Regions from separate parts of the Paenibacillus sp. FSL H3-0333 genome, predicted to be linked through region 1. Evidence: riboswitches for the same ligand, from Rfam matches in the RefSeq annotation. Region 1 holds a riboswitch; each other region holds the start of a gene.
The links. A riboswitch is a leader RNA that binds a small molecule or an ion and turns the genes downstream of it on or off. The one in region 1 is predicted to bind cyclic di-GMP.
Positions count from the first base shown of each region.

Region 2: it holds a riboswitch for cyclic di-GMP, as region 1 does, so the genes downstream of both, MHH78_RS27650 (fibronectin type III domain-containing protein) here and MHH78_RS31400 (PA14 domain-containing protein) in region 1, are expected to answer to the same signal.
Region 3: it holds a riboswitch for cyclic di-GMP, as region 1 does, so the genes downstream of both, MHH78_RS33290 (transglutaminase-like domain-containing protein) here and MHH78_RS31400 (PA14 domain-containing protein) in region 1, are expected to answer to the same signal.

Region 1 covers NZ_JBBODG010000001.1:7,187,270-7,192,113, forward strand. The annotation lists gene MHH78_RS31395 (glycosyl hydrolase) at 1-219, opposite strand, end outside; gene MHH78_RS31400 (PA14 domain-containing protein) at 415-2,772, opposite strand; cyclic di-GMP riboswitch class I at 2,787-2,867, opposite strand; gene MHH78_RS31405 (sugar phosphate nucleotidyltransferase) at 3,005-4,378, opposite strand.
Region 2 covers NZ_JBBODG010000001.1:6,270,886-6,275,729, reverse strand. The annotation lists gene MHH78_RS27665 (DUF350 domain-containing protein) at 1-136, shown strand, start outside; gene MHH78_RS27660 (hypothetical protein) at 266-811, shown strand; gene MHH78_RS27655 (MFS transporter) at 893-2,110, shown strand; cyclic di-GMP riboswitch class I at 2,195-2,296, shown strand; gene MHH78_RS27650 (fibronectin type III domain-containing protein) at 2,277-4,844, shown strand, end outside.
Region 3 covers NZ_JBBODG010000001.1:7,653,086-7,657,929, forward strand. The annotation lists rRNA gene MHH78_RS33285 (16S ribosomal RNA) at 104-1,664, opposite strand; gene MHH78_RS33290 (transglutaminase-like domain-containing protein) at 2,031-2,840, opposite strand; cyclic di-GMP riboswitch class I at 2,854-2,934, opposite strand; cyclic di-GMP riboswitch class I at 3,008-3,089, opposite strand; gene MHH78_RS33295 (class D sortase) at 3,215-3,868, opposite strand; gene MHH78_RS33300 (GtrA family protein) at 3,937-4,341, opposite strand; gene MHH78_RS33305 (glycosyltransferase family 2 protein) at 4,331-4,844, opposite strand, start outside.

The sequences.
Region 1 (4,844 bases):
TATCATCCCCTTGCCGCTGAGATTACTGAGATAGCTTAACAGTGCGGAAGCCTCCTTGGAGGCCGAAGGATTAATGGGCTGTATGGGAGCGGGGGCGGCAGGTGCTGTAACCTTGGCAGCTGCGGGCAGACTGCGCCCTTCCCCCCATGGAAGCAATGAAAGGATAAGGATTAGAGGAAAAATAGTTGTATATAGCCTGTACTTACGGTAAGTGTTCAATGTAATCTCCTTTCTTCAGCCACACTCTCCGGCAGGGCCCCGGAGGTTACACCTGCCGGATTGTCTGCCTTTCTATAGCTTAGTAGCCCTGCTGGTAAGCAGGGCCATTAAGAGTGGCTTACAGGATTTATAATTGTAACGTCTTAACCAGTAACAGCGCCAATGTTGAACACAGCTGCGGACCTTATGAGCTTACTAAGCGGACGGGAGGAACAACGCGCTTGCCGGAATGGTTCCTTTGGCCTGGCTTGGACTCTGCCACATCAGCCGCGCTTTTGCATCCCCTTGATTCTCATAATACTCTACCTGAATATCATACAGCTCGCCTGCGGTCAGGCTGATGCTGCCCATGCGTTCGGTGCCGCTCTGCTTCACCCAGCTGTCAATCACAAGCTCACCGTTCACCCGTACGCGGATACCGTCATCGGAAGTGGTGTAGATCTGATAAGTCTCCGTGTAGAGTGGCTTCATCTTTCCGCTCCAGCGGACAGAGAAGAAGTCTATGCCGATAGCGGCATCCGGCGTGCCTTGGCGCCAGTTGAAATCAAGCACAGCATCGGTACGCACTACAGCGGGTTCGCCTGATAGCGTTATGTTATTGAAGTATTCCGCGTACAGTCCATTGGCAGCAGGAACTTCTACCGGCGGATCCGCCGGTGTTGCTGTAGGAGAAGGAACGGGAACAGGAACCGCTGTCGGCGTAGGCACCGGTGTTGGCGTTGGTGTCGGTGCTGGCGTCAGTGTTGGTGCTGGTGTTGGCATTGGTGTCGTTACTGGTGCCGGCGTTGCTGTCGCTGCTGGTACCGTTGTCGGTACTGCTGTTGCAGCCGGAGCAGGTATGGATGTGTTGCCTGCTCTGGAGAAAAGCGCACTTGCAGGTACGGTTCCCTTCACCTGGCTGGGGCTCTGCCACATCAGATGAACATTCGCATCGCCTGCATTCTCGTAATACTCTACCTTGATATCGTACAGTTGCCCGGCAGTCAAGGCTATACTTCCTGTGCGGGCAGTTCCGCTCTGCTTGACCCAGCTGTCAATGACTGCTGTGCCGTTCACCCACAGGCGGATACCATCATCCGATGTAGTATAAAACTGATAGGTCTCGCTGTATGCGGGCTTAATCTGGCCGGTCCAGCGGATCGAGAAGTAATCCGCGCCGAGTGCGGTATTAGGAGTACTCTGACGCCAATTGAAGCTTATGACATCATCGGTACGCACCATAACCGGTGTCCCCGAGAGCGTCATGTTCTTGAAGTATTCACCAAGCAAGCCATTCTGGGCAGGCTTACTCTCCGTATCACCGGAGGTTGGGACCGGCTTCGGAATCGGCGCAACGGTTGGTGTTGCCGTTGGTGTTGCCGTTGGTGTCGGTGTTGCAGTCTGCGTTGGTGTTACAGTCGGCGTTGGTGTTGCAGTCGGCGTTGCGGTAGGCGTTGCGGTAGGCGTTGCGGTAGGCGTTGCGGTAGGCGTTGGCGTTGCCGTTGGCTTAGGAGCCGCCGCCGGAGCAGACCAGGCCTTATATTGGTCACGGGTCAGTGTGTAGCTGTCATTCATAAAATTCTTGATCGTAGCCGTGCTGTTATTCTCATAGAGCATCTTTCCCCAGTTCATCATGAACACGTAATTCTGCTGGGTCAGCTTCAGCTTCGAGATGTTCGGCATTTCGCCGTTCTCGCCGATGCCGATCGGTTTGCCGCCAGCCAGGCTGGTCAGATCATCATGATATTTATTGGAGTAGTCGTTATTATATATATCTGCTGCCAGCACATCCACTCTGTCCGCGCCCGGATAGGTCCGTGCATAGGGATCAGAGTTGGCATTCGGCGCATTCGGGTTCCATACCCAAATCAGATTATTTAACTGATGAACGTTCACGAACCGGTCATACATAATATTCCATAGTGCAGTGAAGTTGTCTTTCTTGCCCCACCAGAACCAGCCGCCGTTCATTTCATGGTACGGTCTCCAGAGGATCGGAACCTTAGCATCCCGCAGGCTTTTCAGAGAGACAGCTACTTTATCCAGATCGGTGATCAGCGCATTATACTCTGGTGTCCCTGGAGTTACGTACTTGTTGAATTGTGCCTGAGTGATTGGCTTCTGCACATTGGACCATTCGTACTTGGTGCCCGGCAGGTTCTGGTGGAAGGTCATGGCGACAATGCCGCCCGCTCTGGACCAGTTCGTCGCACTCCAGACGATATTTTTGCGTTGTGCAGCGACTCCGCTCTCACTCTGTCCACCGATTGCTCCAAGCTCATAACCATGCAGCGCGGCGTATTGTCCGCTTGTTCCCTTCAGCTTGTTGCTCAGCTCATCCGGACTCTCGAAATAGTCATGCTGCCCTGTAATAATTCCATTTCCCGAGATATCATACAGATTGTTCAGCAGCTTGACCGCCTCGGCTGAGGCATTAGGGTTCACGGGCGCTCCTGTAGAGGAAGCAGCCTTGACAGTGGACGGGGCGATTCCCAGTCCCACGGGTACAGCAGACAATACCACGGCCAGCGACAGCACAGCGCAGAGCAAACGAGACTTACGGTAAGTTTTCACAATATTCTCTTCCTTTCGGTAGCCAGGCTGCCACTCTTGCGAAGGCCCTATAGCTTTGCGTCCCTATCTTTCGATTAGGTTTGCCATTGTCGTTTTGGAAGGATCAATCCCTCTTACCGTAAGTATCGTCGATATGCAAATTTAATGTAGAGTAAAAACAAAATTTGTCTGAAAAATAGTTCTAAATGCCTGATTTAAAATTGTAACAATTGGTTAAATAGATAAGTTAGACCTAAGAAATAAACTGATGTAGAGCGATATCCTCCCAGTCCAGAGTAATACGGATATTGTCTTCCTCTACCAGCTCAGACCCCGTCTGCACCTCAATGAACTCCACATCGGTAAGAGCAAGAATGGCATGCTTGGTTCCTTCCGGTATCCTTACCACATCTCCCGCCTTCACCGTATGCATCTTCTCATTGATGACAATGCTGGCTTCCCCGCTGACGAAGGTCCAGATTTCACTGCGTTTGTGATGCAGCTGATAGCTGATATTTTTACCCTCGCCTATGAAAATCCGCTTGGTCAGCACCTCGTTGCCTTCGTCATATTTCACATAATCGATCACCTTGTAGTGTCCCCAGCGGCGCTCTTCGTACATCGGTCTTTGTTCAAAAGTCTTCAGCACTTCCTTGATCCGCGGACTCTCGGCCTTGTGCGTCACCAGAATGCCGTCCGGGCTGGCGGCGATAATCAGATCCTTCGCCCCGATTACCGTGATTGGAATATCCAGCTCGTTAATGAGGCAGGTGCCTTCGGAGTCAGCAGTGATGAAGCCTTTGCCGACATGGTTACTGGTCATTTCCTCGGTCAGCGTATTCCAGGTGCCCAGGTCTTTCCAGAATCCGGCGTAAGGCTGCACGACGATGTTCTCTTCTTTCTCCACCACTTCGTAATCGAAGCTAATCGAGGACAGCAGCTTATACTGCTTCTGCAGCTCCTCGTAATTGAGCGGCAGCCCTTTGCGCTGCAGGATATCCAGCAGGTAACCCAGACGGAAGGCGAACACTCCGCAGTTCCAGAGCGCCCCCTTGCCGATCAGCTCCTCGGCCTGCACACGGTCCGGTTTCTCCTGGAAGTGGCTCACTTGCAGGTAACCATTCGCTCCCGCATCTGCGCCCGTTGGAATAATGTAGCCGTATTTCTCCGAAGCATGCTCGGGAACTACGCCCATCAGCGCCAGGTTCGCCCCGCTCACCAGCATGGTGTTCTCCAGCTGCAGCACCGTTTCGAAAAAGGAGGATTCCACGTATGGGTCCACCGGCAGAATCGCCACGGTCTCGCTTGGGGACACCCCCGCGATGGAATACAGGTAGGCCGCCGTCAGCGCAATAGCCGGGAAGGTATCCCGCCGTTCCGGCTCCACAATGATCGGCACCTCGCTGCCGAGCTGGCTCTGGATCATCTCCACCTGGCTGCGCCCGGTCGCCAGATACGAGGACCCGGCCATGCCGTTCTCCTCCAGCTGTCTCCATACCCGTTGTACCATTGATTCCGGTTCACCTGCCGGGCTTGCCAGTACCTTCAGAAATTGCTTGGAGCGTGAATCATTGGACAACGGCCAGAGCCGCTTGCCGGAGCCGCCTGATAGAAGTACTAGTTTCATAGTGAACCCTCCATATCGTATTGTTATTGGGTATTTCTTGTTGCGTCTGTGTGGTAAAAACCTGCCTGTTATGAGGGTCGCTGCAAGGAATTTTGGGCTTACGGCCGCTGTTGTATTTGGATTTCTTGATTAAAACCGCTTCTCGCGGTAGAAATCCAAATACAAAGGCGGACGCTAACGCTCCTACAGCTCCAAAATTCCTCTCCGCTCCATTTCATAACAGGCTGTGCTTTTACATCCGCTTCGCCCGCAGGCGAAGCTCCCGGCTAAAGATCCGATCTTGCCGCTTGTTGTAGCGGCAAGGGGGCCGGGCTGCCGCGCTATGCTTGTGGCAGCAGCAGTTGAAACCCTGGTTGCCGCCAGCCTGCCTTCACGACAGTTGAATCCCTGGTTGCCGCCTACTGTTGCGGCGGAGAAAGATTCAAAAGCTCAAAGACTCTTAAGTGCCGCTTGTTCCAAGGCGTTG
Region 2 (4,844 bases), 920 kb from region 1:
TTACTTCCTGTTCGAGTTTTTTACTCCGGTCTTTTCAATTGATGAAGAGATTGCTGCGGATAACCGGGCCGTAGGACTGACAGCTATGCTGCTCTCCATATCCTTGTCCTATGTTATCGGCGCGGCCATATTCTGAATAGGGGGCAGGAATGATGAAGATTCTGGTTCGGATTTTGTTTATTTCCGCCCTGGCTTTTCTAGCGGCCGGCATTATATATTTAATGGTGAATTGAATTGAATGAGAGTAACGAAGGAGATTATACAGATGGAGACAACAGTTTGCCCATGGTGCCATACCGAGATTGTATGGGATGAGGAGTTTGGCCCCGAGGATACCTGTCCTCATTGCAACAACGAGCTGAGCGGCTACCGCACAGTGACGATAGGTGCAGAGGATCTGGAGGATGAAGAGCCGGATACACAGGAAGCTTCCGGGGAGGAAGAGATCAGCGACGATAATTTGTGGGATGACGACGACAAGGATAGCGTGGTGCCTGTATGGGGTACGCTGGGCCAGTTCGGCGATGACTATGATCTGAAACGTTATGAGGACAAGGTCTCCGCTATTCTGGCTGCCCAGCTGGAAGCGCCGGAATGTCCGCAATGCCATGAGCTGATGCTTCACTCCGGTACGCAGCAGGTGGACGGGTTCACCCCGGCAACGCCGGAAGCGCTGGGCGGTGCAGCTGTGCTGAAGCCTCCTTTTGCGCTGAATCTGTACGTCTGTCCTTCCTGCTTCCATGTGCAGCACAGCCTGGCGCAGGAAGACCGCATCCAGCTTGTCCGCAATCTCAGCACCTCCGCCGAATAAAGATCGGATTCATGCTTTCCCTGCCATCTGGACATGATATTGAAAGATGAAGTGTCTAAGGACGAGCAGGGAGGGCTAAGCATGAGAGGTTCAGAACGGGGACAGGCGGCGCTGCTGCTGGCTGTAGGCGGGCTATACCTTCTGGCTACAGTGCTTGCAGGAACGTTCCTCAACGTATATCTGTGGAAAAGCCGGCAGAACTTCGCCATGATCGGCTGGTTCACCGTGGCCCAGCAGCTTGCCGTGGGTCTCAGCTTTTGGCTGGGCGGCAAGTGGGTGAAAGAGCGTAACAAAATGAATGCCCTACGGCTGGGAATTGCCGTATCGGGCTTTTTTTATTTGCTGGTGCTGTGGCTGCGGGGCGACGCGATTCATTACATTTGGCCGCTGGGCGGGGTCCTCGGGCTATCCATCGGGCTGTACTGGCTGGCGTTCAATATTGTTTTCTTCGAGATTACGGATGCCAAGAACCGCGATTACTATAACGGGTGGATGGGCCTGCTGGGTTCCCTGACGGGAATAGCCGGACCCTGGGTATCCGGCTGGATGATCTCCCGTTGGCATGGCGGGCAGGGATACCGCATGGTATTCATACTGTCACTCTGTATTTATGGGGTTGCTGCTGTACTCAGCTTCGGCCTGCGTAAGCGGCCGCGCGGCGAAGCCTATCTCTGGCTGGAGCCCTGGCGCGAGCTTACCCGCAGACGCAGCTCTTGGCGTCCAGTGGCGGCAGCGCTAGTGTTCCAGGGCATGCGGGAAGGCGTATTCTCCTTCCTCATCGGTCTGCTCGTCTACATTGCAGCACAGGAGGAGAGCAAGCTGGGACAGTTCGCCCTGCTGACCTCCGCCGTCTCCCTGATCAGCTATTATGCGGCCGGCAGATGGTTCAAGCCCCGTGCCCGGCTCGGCGGTATGCTGGCAGGCAGTCTGCTGCTCATCGCCTTCCTTCTTCCGCTGCTGTGGAAGGTGAACCTTACCACCCTCCTAATCATGGGAATCGGGACCTCGCTCTGCCTGCCGCTCTACATGCTGCCGATGCTGTCCACCAGCTTCGACCTGATGGGAGTGTCCGAGGAGAGCGCCGGCAAACGCGTGGAACTGGTAGTGCTCAGGGAACTTAGCCTGATGAGCGGCCGCCTCCTCGGCCTGCTGATCTTCATCGCCGTACTGTCGCTGGACCAGTCCCCGCAGACGATTACTCTGCTCATGCTGCTGCTGGGTGCCGCGCCGCTGGGGAGCTGGGTGGTGGTGCGGGGGTTGCTGAATTGGAATGTTCACAAAAATAACAATATTATATGATTCAAATATAGGGTATTATTGCCAAGGTAAGTACAGATTGTAATTGAATTGAATTACACATGATTTCTCTTGAATTAACCATTAGAACTAAAAAGGCAAACCTGTACGAAAGTCAGGGACGCAAAGCCACGGGCCTTATCACAGGGAGGGGGACACCCCTCTGTGAATGGCAGCCGGGCCGCTCTTTCCGGTGGTTTTTTTGCGCCCTTTTTTAAATGATTTTTTAATTGAGCGGAGGTCTTTTATGACAAATAGGAAAAGCTTGATATGTAAGGTACTGTGTTTTATTATTCTGGCTCAATTTCTCGCCCCTTTTATGGAATTCTCAGGGATGAAAATTTCCGCACAGGACAGTATGCTCAAAATCCGGTTTCAGCCCGCTGAAACTCCCGTACAGGAAGGGGAGCTTGCAGATTCTGGAGCCGTTTTTAGCGTCAAAAACCAATACTCCTACGGCTGGAACATAGATCATACTGATGCAACCGTCTCAAGAGATACATACGACGACTCCAGCATAAGCAGCCTGACACGAATCCATCCGGATGGGAAGTGGGAAATTGCGCTAGACAATGGTACTTATGAAGTCTCAGTAACCGTAGGTGACTCTGTATACAGCAGCAACAATTCACTTGCCGTAGAGAATGTCAAATTGATGGAGGGACTGTCTCTTGAAGCAGGGCAGTATAAAACGATCAAGAAGAAGGTTGCTGTTGAAGATGGAAGACTGACTTTAAGTCAAATCAATGCTACTGGAATTGAGACTGCTCTAAATAGCATAGATATTTCATTGGTGAATACATACACTCCCACTTTGATCCCGCCTCAAATCCGCCTGCCTTTTGAACCCAATAAGGTTGCCGGAGACAAAGTTCTTCTGTCTGGAAGTATGACCAATATACATAACGCTCCGCCGTTTATCAGGGTAAATGGTCTGCAGGGAGAGATCTCCCGGCATATCCGCGAACAAATAGAATCCATCGGACAACAAATACAGCAGGTTAGCAAAAATGCAGTGGCAATAAGAAATGCTGATATTGAAACGATTCAAAGCTCTATCCGCTCAAACAGCAACAAGCCTGCAATAATAGCAGTTGGGCAGATGAATCTAGAATCGAGTGTTACGTTCGGAAGTGAAGAACAGCCTGTCATCTTAATCGCAGATGGCATCAATACGAACCGGAGTCTGAATATAACAGTTTACGGATCGTTAATCCTTCATGGAGGATTAAATGCAAATACGGAGTTGAATGTTAATGTTATCAACCCTGCGCAGGATGTGAATCTTGGTGACCTATGGGTACAGGGAACCGTGCATCTAAATAATAACTCTAATGTTCATGTAGATAATGAGCTGTTTGCCGGTTCTTTGGTTTACAACAACGGCTCTCTGGATCTATCGGCGAAACGGGTATTAGTACAGGGCAACATGAACATCAATACTCTGGTAACTATGAATGTTGATGAGGAAATGTCTGTAGGAGAAGTGGTATCCAATAACTCAAGGGCAGAACTTAATGTAGCCCAGGGAGATCTATTCGTCCGGGACAATGTCAGTATAAATAATCATTTGAATATCAACACAGGCGGATTATTTGCAGTTGGCGGTAATGTCATCTCGAATCAAAGACCTGTAATTCACACGGGGAATGAGCAAGCAGGACGTACATTATTGAAGTATGTTCTGTCAGGCCTTAAGGCTGAGTATTACAGCAATAATGATTTCACGGGCAAGAAGGCCGTGAAAGTAGATGAATCTATTTCTTTGGCTGGCCAACCTGTTCTGGGTGTGCCGGGAATAGCGGACCAGCGCTTCTCCGTTAGATGGACTGGGCAGATTCAACCTAACTATACTGACCAATATACTTTCTCGGTTAAAACGTCAGGTGGAGTCAGACTTTGGGTGAATGATCAGCTCCTGGTCGATGCCTGGACAGCGAAGCAGCATGTGGAGCAAGGCACGATCCAGCTTGAAGCCGGTAAAAAATATGACCTGAAGATGGAATACGCTAATGATATAGGGAATCCTCAGGCCAGCTTATTCTGGGAGAGCGGGCAGCAGATTCGTGAAGTGGTGCCCTCTGTATCTTTAAGACCTTTTTCTATACCTGCAGTAAATGCAAGTGCAACAGACTCAGCCATTACACTGGGCTGGCCTTCTCTGTTCAATGCGGACGGATATGAGGTGGAATTTGATAAGGAGGTTACCGTCCTCGGCAGTGAACCTGATTTTACCAAGGAGGAGCTTAGTCCGGGAACCGAACATTTCTATCGTATTCGGGCAATCAGTGGCGACATCAAAGGGGAGTGGTCAATAACTTCTTCTTATTGGACCTTACCGGCTGCACCACTGAATATTCAAATGAATGCAACAAGCCATACGATTACTCTTGAATGGGAGCCGGTAACCGGGGCCACCAGTTATGAAATAGAGGTTAATAACAGCACAAAGAATATAGGACCGGTGCTAACTTACCAGGAGAATGATCTGAATCCGAACATGCCCAAAGTATTCCGTATCCGGGCGGTGAACAGCAGCGGAGCAGGAGCATGGAGCGAAGTGGTTACGAAGACTACTCTGGTTGGAGTCCCCTCCAAGCTGCAGGGAACAGCAGACGAGCGGTCTGTTCATCTGAACTGGGATGCTGTATCAGGGGCTGCCTCGTATGATTTGGAGATAGACGGAACCCTTAGTAATAGCATCATGGATCATTCGTATATACATGACAACCTGCAA
Region 3 (4,844 bases), 470 kb from region 1:
TCTCAAAACTGACCAACGAGTGAGTATTCGAACCCAAGGGTTCTATTATGGAAGCTAAGCTTCCGATTTGAATGTCTTCGTTGCAGAAGACGATTCTCCATAGAAAGGAGGTGATCCAGCCGCACCTTCCGATACGGCTACCTTGTTACGACTTCACCCCAATCATCTACCCCACCTTCGGCGGCTGGCTCCCTTGCGGGTTACCCCACCGACTTCGGGTGTTGTAAACTCTCGTGGTGTGACGGGCGGTGTGTACAAGACCCGGGAACGTATTCACCGCGGCATGCTGATCCGCGATTACTAGCAATTCCGACTTCATGCAGGCGAGTTGCAGCCTGCAATCCGAACTGAGACCGGCTTTGCTGGGATTGGCTCCACCTCGCGGCTTCGCTTCCCGTTGTACCGGCCATTGTAGTACGTGTGTAGCCCAGGTCATAAGGGGCATGATGATTTGACGTCATCCCCACCTTCCTCCGGTTTGTCACCGGCAGTCACTCTAGAGTGCCCAGCTCAACCTGCTGGCAACTAAAGTCAAGGGTTGCGCTCGTTGCGGGACTTAACCCAACATCTCACGACACGAGCTGACGACAACCATGCACCACCTGTCTCAACTTTCCCCGAAGGGCACCTGATGCATCTCTGCTTCGTTAGTTGGATGTCAAGACCTGGTAAGGTTCTTCGCGTTGCTTCGAATTAAACCACATACTCCACTGCTTGTGCGGGTCCCCGTCAATTCCTTTGAGTTTCAGTCTTGCGACCGTACTCCCCAGGCGGAGTGCTTACTGTGTTAACTTCGGCACCAAGGGTATCGAAACCCCTAACACCTAGCACTCATCGTTTACGGCGTGGACTACCAGGGTATCTAATCCTGTTTGCTCCCCACGCTTTCGCGCCTCAGCGTCAGTTACAGCCCAGAAAGTCGCCTTCGCCACTGGTGTTCCTCCACATATCTACGCATTTCACCGCTACACGTGGAATTCCACTTTCCTCTTCTGTACTCAAGTCACCCAGTTTCCAGTGCGACCTCAGGTTGAGCCCAAGGTTTAAACACCAGACTTAAATAACCGCCTGCGCGCGCTTTACGCCCAATAATTCCGGACAACGCTTGCCCCCTACGTATTACCGCGGCTGCTGGCACGTAGTTAGCCGGGGCTTTCTTCTCAGGTACCGTCACTCCGGTAGCAGTTACTCTACCGGACGTTCTTCCCTGGCAACAGAGCTTTACGATCCGAAAACCTTCATCACTCACGCGGCATTGCTCCGTCAGGCTTGCGCCCATTGCGGAAGATTCCCTACTGCTGCCTCCCGTAGGAGTCTGGGCCGTGTCTCAGTCCCAGTGTGGCCGTTCACCCTCTCAGGTCGGCTACGCATCGTCGCCTTGGTGGGCCGTTACCCCACCAACTAGCTAATGCGCCGCAGGCCCATCCCCAAGCAGCAGATTGCTCCGCCTTTCATTCTCTCCTCAGGAGAAAAAAGAAATTATCCGGTATTAGCTACCGTTTCCGGTAGTTATCCCAGGCTTGAGGGCAGGTTGCCTACGTGTTACTCACCCGTCCGCCGCTAAGTCTGAAAGGAAGCAAGCTTCCTCTCAAACTCCGCTCGACTTGCATGTATTAGGCATGCCGCCAGCGTTCGTCCTGAGCCAGGATCAAACTCTCCAAATTGGTATTTAGAAAGAGCGATTGCTCATTTTGAAACATCTGACGAGAATTTACATTCTCATTTTTGGATCTCACCGAAGTGATTTCCAGATACTCACTCGTTGTTCAGTTTTCAAAGATCAAGCTCGTTGTTAGTGTCGATGTCATCGTCACCAGCAACTCTTATAATATATCACGTCCATCTGAGCAATGCAAGCTTTATTTTTGAAATCACTTATTTAAGTAATCTCTCATTTCCTTTGCCGCTCCAACAACGCTTATTTATAATAACCTATCCTTCTATTAAAAAGCAACCTTTATATAAATAAAAATAACCCGCTTAATGACTAAGCGGGTTATTCTCAGATAATGCTATAGTTACAGCTATTCTTAGTAGAATTTCGCTGCAGTATATTTGCTTGCTGATTTGATCAGTTCAGTTGATGCTGTTTTCTTACCCAGACCTGCATCCACTGTAGTATCAATCGTCACCCATTTGCCATTCAGGAACACTTCGTTCCAGGCATGGTATGAAGTTACATAGCTTGTATTCCCCATAACCAACTTGGTTGGAATCCCTTCACTGCGGAGCATAGTAGCGAACAAGGAAGCGTAATCGTAGCAGATACCCTTATTGGTAGCCAGTGTGTTGTCGTTGTTCGGAATATAATCTGTGCTTACGCTGTTGGCCAGAGAGTAGTCATATTTCACGTTAGCTACGATGTAATTGTAGATAGCCTTAACTTTGTCTGCATCTGTGGTCAGACCCTTTGTAAGCTGTGCTGCCTTTTGAACGGATTTATCGGAAGAACTCCACTTTACATTCTGTACAGAGCTCAAATATACGGCATTCACATTGCTCATTGAGAGAGATACAGTCTCGGAAGATAGTACCTTGTATTTGTTACCGGTAGTATTCTCAAGAACGGAGACCTTGTAAGAGCCATTACCTTGTTGCAGCGGGAACGTCTCGGTCGGTTTGGAAGTGTATAAGTTGTAAGTATAGCTGTTATTGTCCTTGGTAATCATGAGCTTCATCTTCTTGTCTTTAGGAACATCGTACGAAACCCCGATAACCCCTTGATCAAGTTGTCCAACATTTAACCAGCTTGAATCTGCATTAGCAGCTTGAGCAGTGCCTGTCTGCACGGAAGTGACGATCACAAAAAGTGTAATCAGCATTAAATAAAACTTCTTCATGGATAAAACCCCTTTCGGTAGCTGGCTGCCATTCTTACGGGAAGGCCCTTTAGCTTTGCGTCCCTACCTTTCGATAGGTTTGCCGTTATCGTATAAGCTTTATCTGTCCAATCTACTGCCACATAATGACAGATTCAGAATGAAAACAAACAAAAAAAGCCTCTTCATTCGGTAACTGGCTGCCATCCATGACGGGAAGGCCCTGTAGCTTTGCGTCCCTACCTTTCGATAGGTTTGCCGTTATCGTGTATTAGCTTTCATAGTTATAGCTTACCATATCTCAATCTATTAGCAAGACCCAAATCACTAGATTCCCGCAAAAATAGACTAAAATTTTATGTTTTTTGACCTTTCTCAGCATTGTCCTATGACAATCAGGTCAACTTTGCATGAATGATGAGTCTGTGGGTAGGGTTGACAAGCGGATCACAGGTAATGAGGGTCAGAATCTTATCATCATCCTTACCCTTCAGTACTGAAATATCGGTAGGCTCTACAATAGATACATCATATACAACATATTTGTATTCCTGTCCGCTTGTAATAACAGTAATGGCATCCCCTTTACCGACCTCATCCAGTCTGTTGAACAGCCGCCCTGCCGTTCTTGACCGATGTGCCGCAATCGCTGCATTGCCTACCGCGCCAATCGGAGCTGTCTCCTTCATATGCGCGGCTGCATGCTTCATATTGGTCTTGGTGGCGCCCTCCAGTACAGGCAGCTTCAGATCGATTTTATCGATTTCAATAATAGCGGTGATTTTGCCTCCCACTTCAAGCTCGGGCGCTGTAGTGGGAACCGGCTCTTCCGCACCAGACTCTTCAGCCAGCAGCTGGGTGACTTCCGCATAAGGCTTGCTCAGATCCTGGCTGGCAGGAGCCGTAGCCGAAGGAACGATTTCACTATAGGCCTGTTCAGCCTCTTCCAGCAGCTTCTGCTGCTGACGGTCCTCGTACCATTCGCTTCCTTTGGGGTAGAGCATAATCAGGACCCCGGCAAGTATAATCAAATAGGATAACTTCCGCATGACAATCGCCTCCGCAATATAGAATAAGTGCTTTCCTCCGAAGAATACGGGCAAGATATACGCTCTCTTTAAAATACCCACTTCCGGCTTCCAAAAAAATTAATGATTACTGTAACAAAGGTAACCAGCACCTTGGCCATCAGCACCTGGACGCCCAGCCGATCAGTCAGCAGATGAATCAGCAGCACCGAAATGCCCAGCACCAGCAGATTCAGCACAATAAATCTCACCAGCTGCATCCGGTCAAAGCGGCCATCCCCGCCTCTGTCCCTTCCCTTGAAGGTCACCTTTTTATTCCAGAAAAAGCTATTGGCCGTCCCGGCACTGTAGGAAATAATCTGTGCAGGGGTGTTAAGCATGCCCAGGGAATGCAGCAGGGTAAATACTGCAAAATCAATGAACGTGTTAAGCAGGCCCACCGCATTGAATTTCAGAAATTGGATCATGCCTGCGCGCCAAGCCTTATCTTGCATAATCGCTTGCCTTCCGCGTGTCTTCGGCCTCTGCCTCCGGGTAGCCTCGGGTCTCGCGTACGATATAAAGCGGTCTATCCTTAGATTCATCATAGATCCGTCCGATGTATTCCCCGATCACGCCCAGCAGCATCAGCACAATGCCGTTAAACAGCAGGTTCACCCCGACAATGGATGCCCAGCCCGGCACAGTCCAAGAGGTGAAGACTTTCTGGAATAAGACCAGAAACAGGTAGATGAAGCTGGAGAAGGACAGGAAGAAGCCGACATAAGAGGCGATTTTGAGCGGCTTGTGCGAGAAGGAGGTGATTCCGTCGAGCGCAAAGCGGATCATTTTTTTGAGCGGATATTTCGTCTCCCCGGCGAAGCGTTCCTCCCGCACATATTCCACCATGGTCTGCCGGAAGCCGACCCAGCTTACCAGCCCCCGTACATAACGGTTCTTCTCCTTCAGGCCGCGCAGCACATCGCAGACCTTACGGTCGATGAGCCGGAAGTCCCCG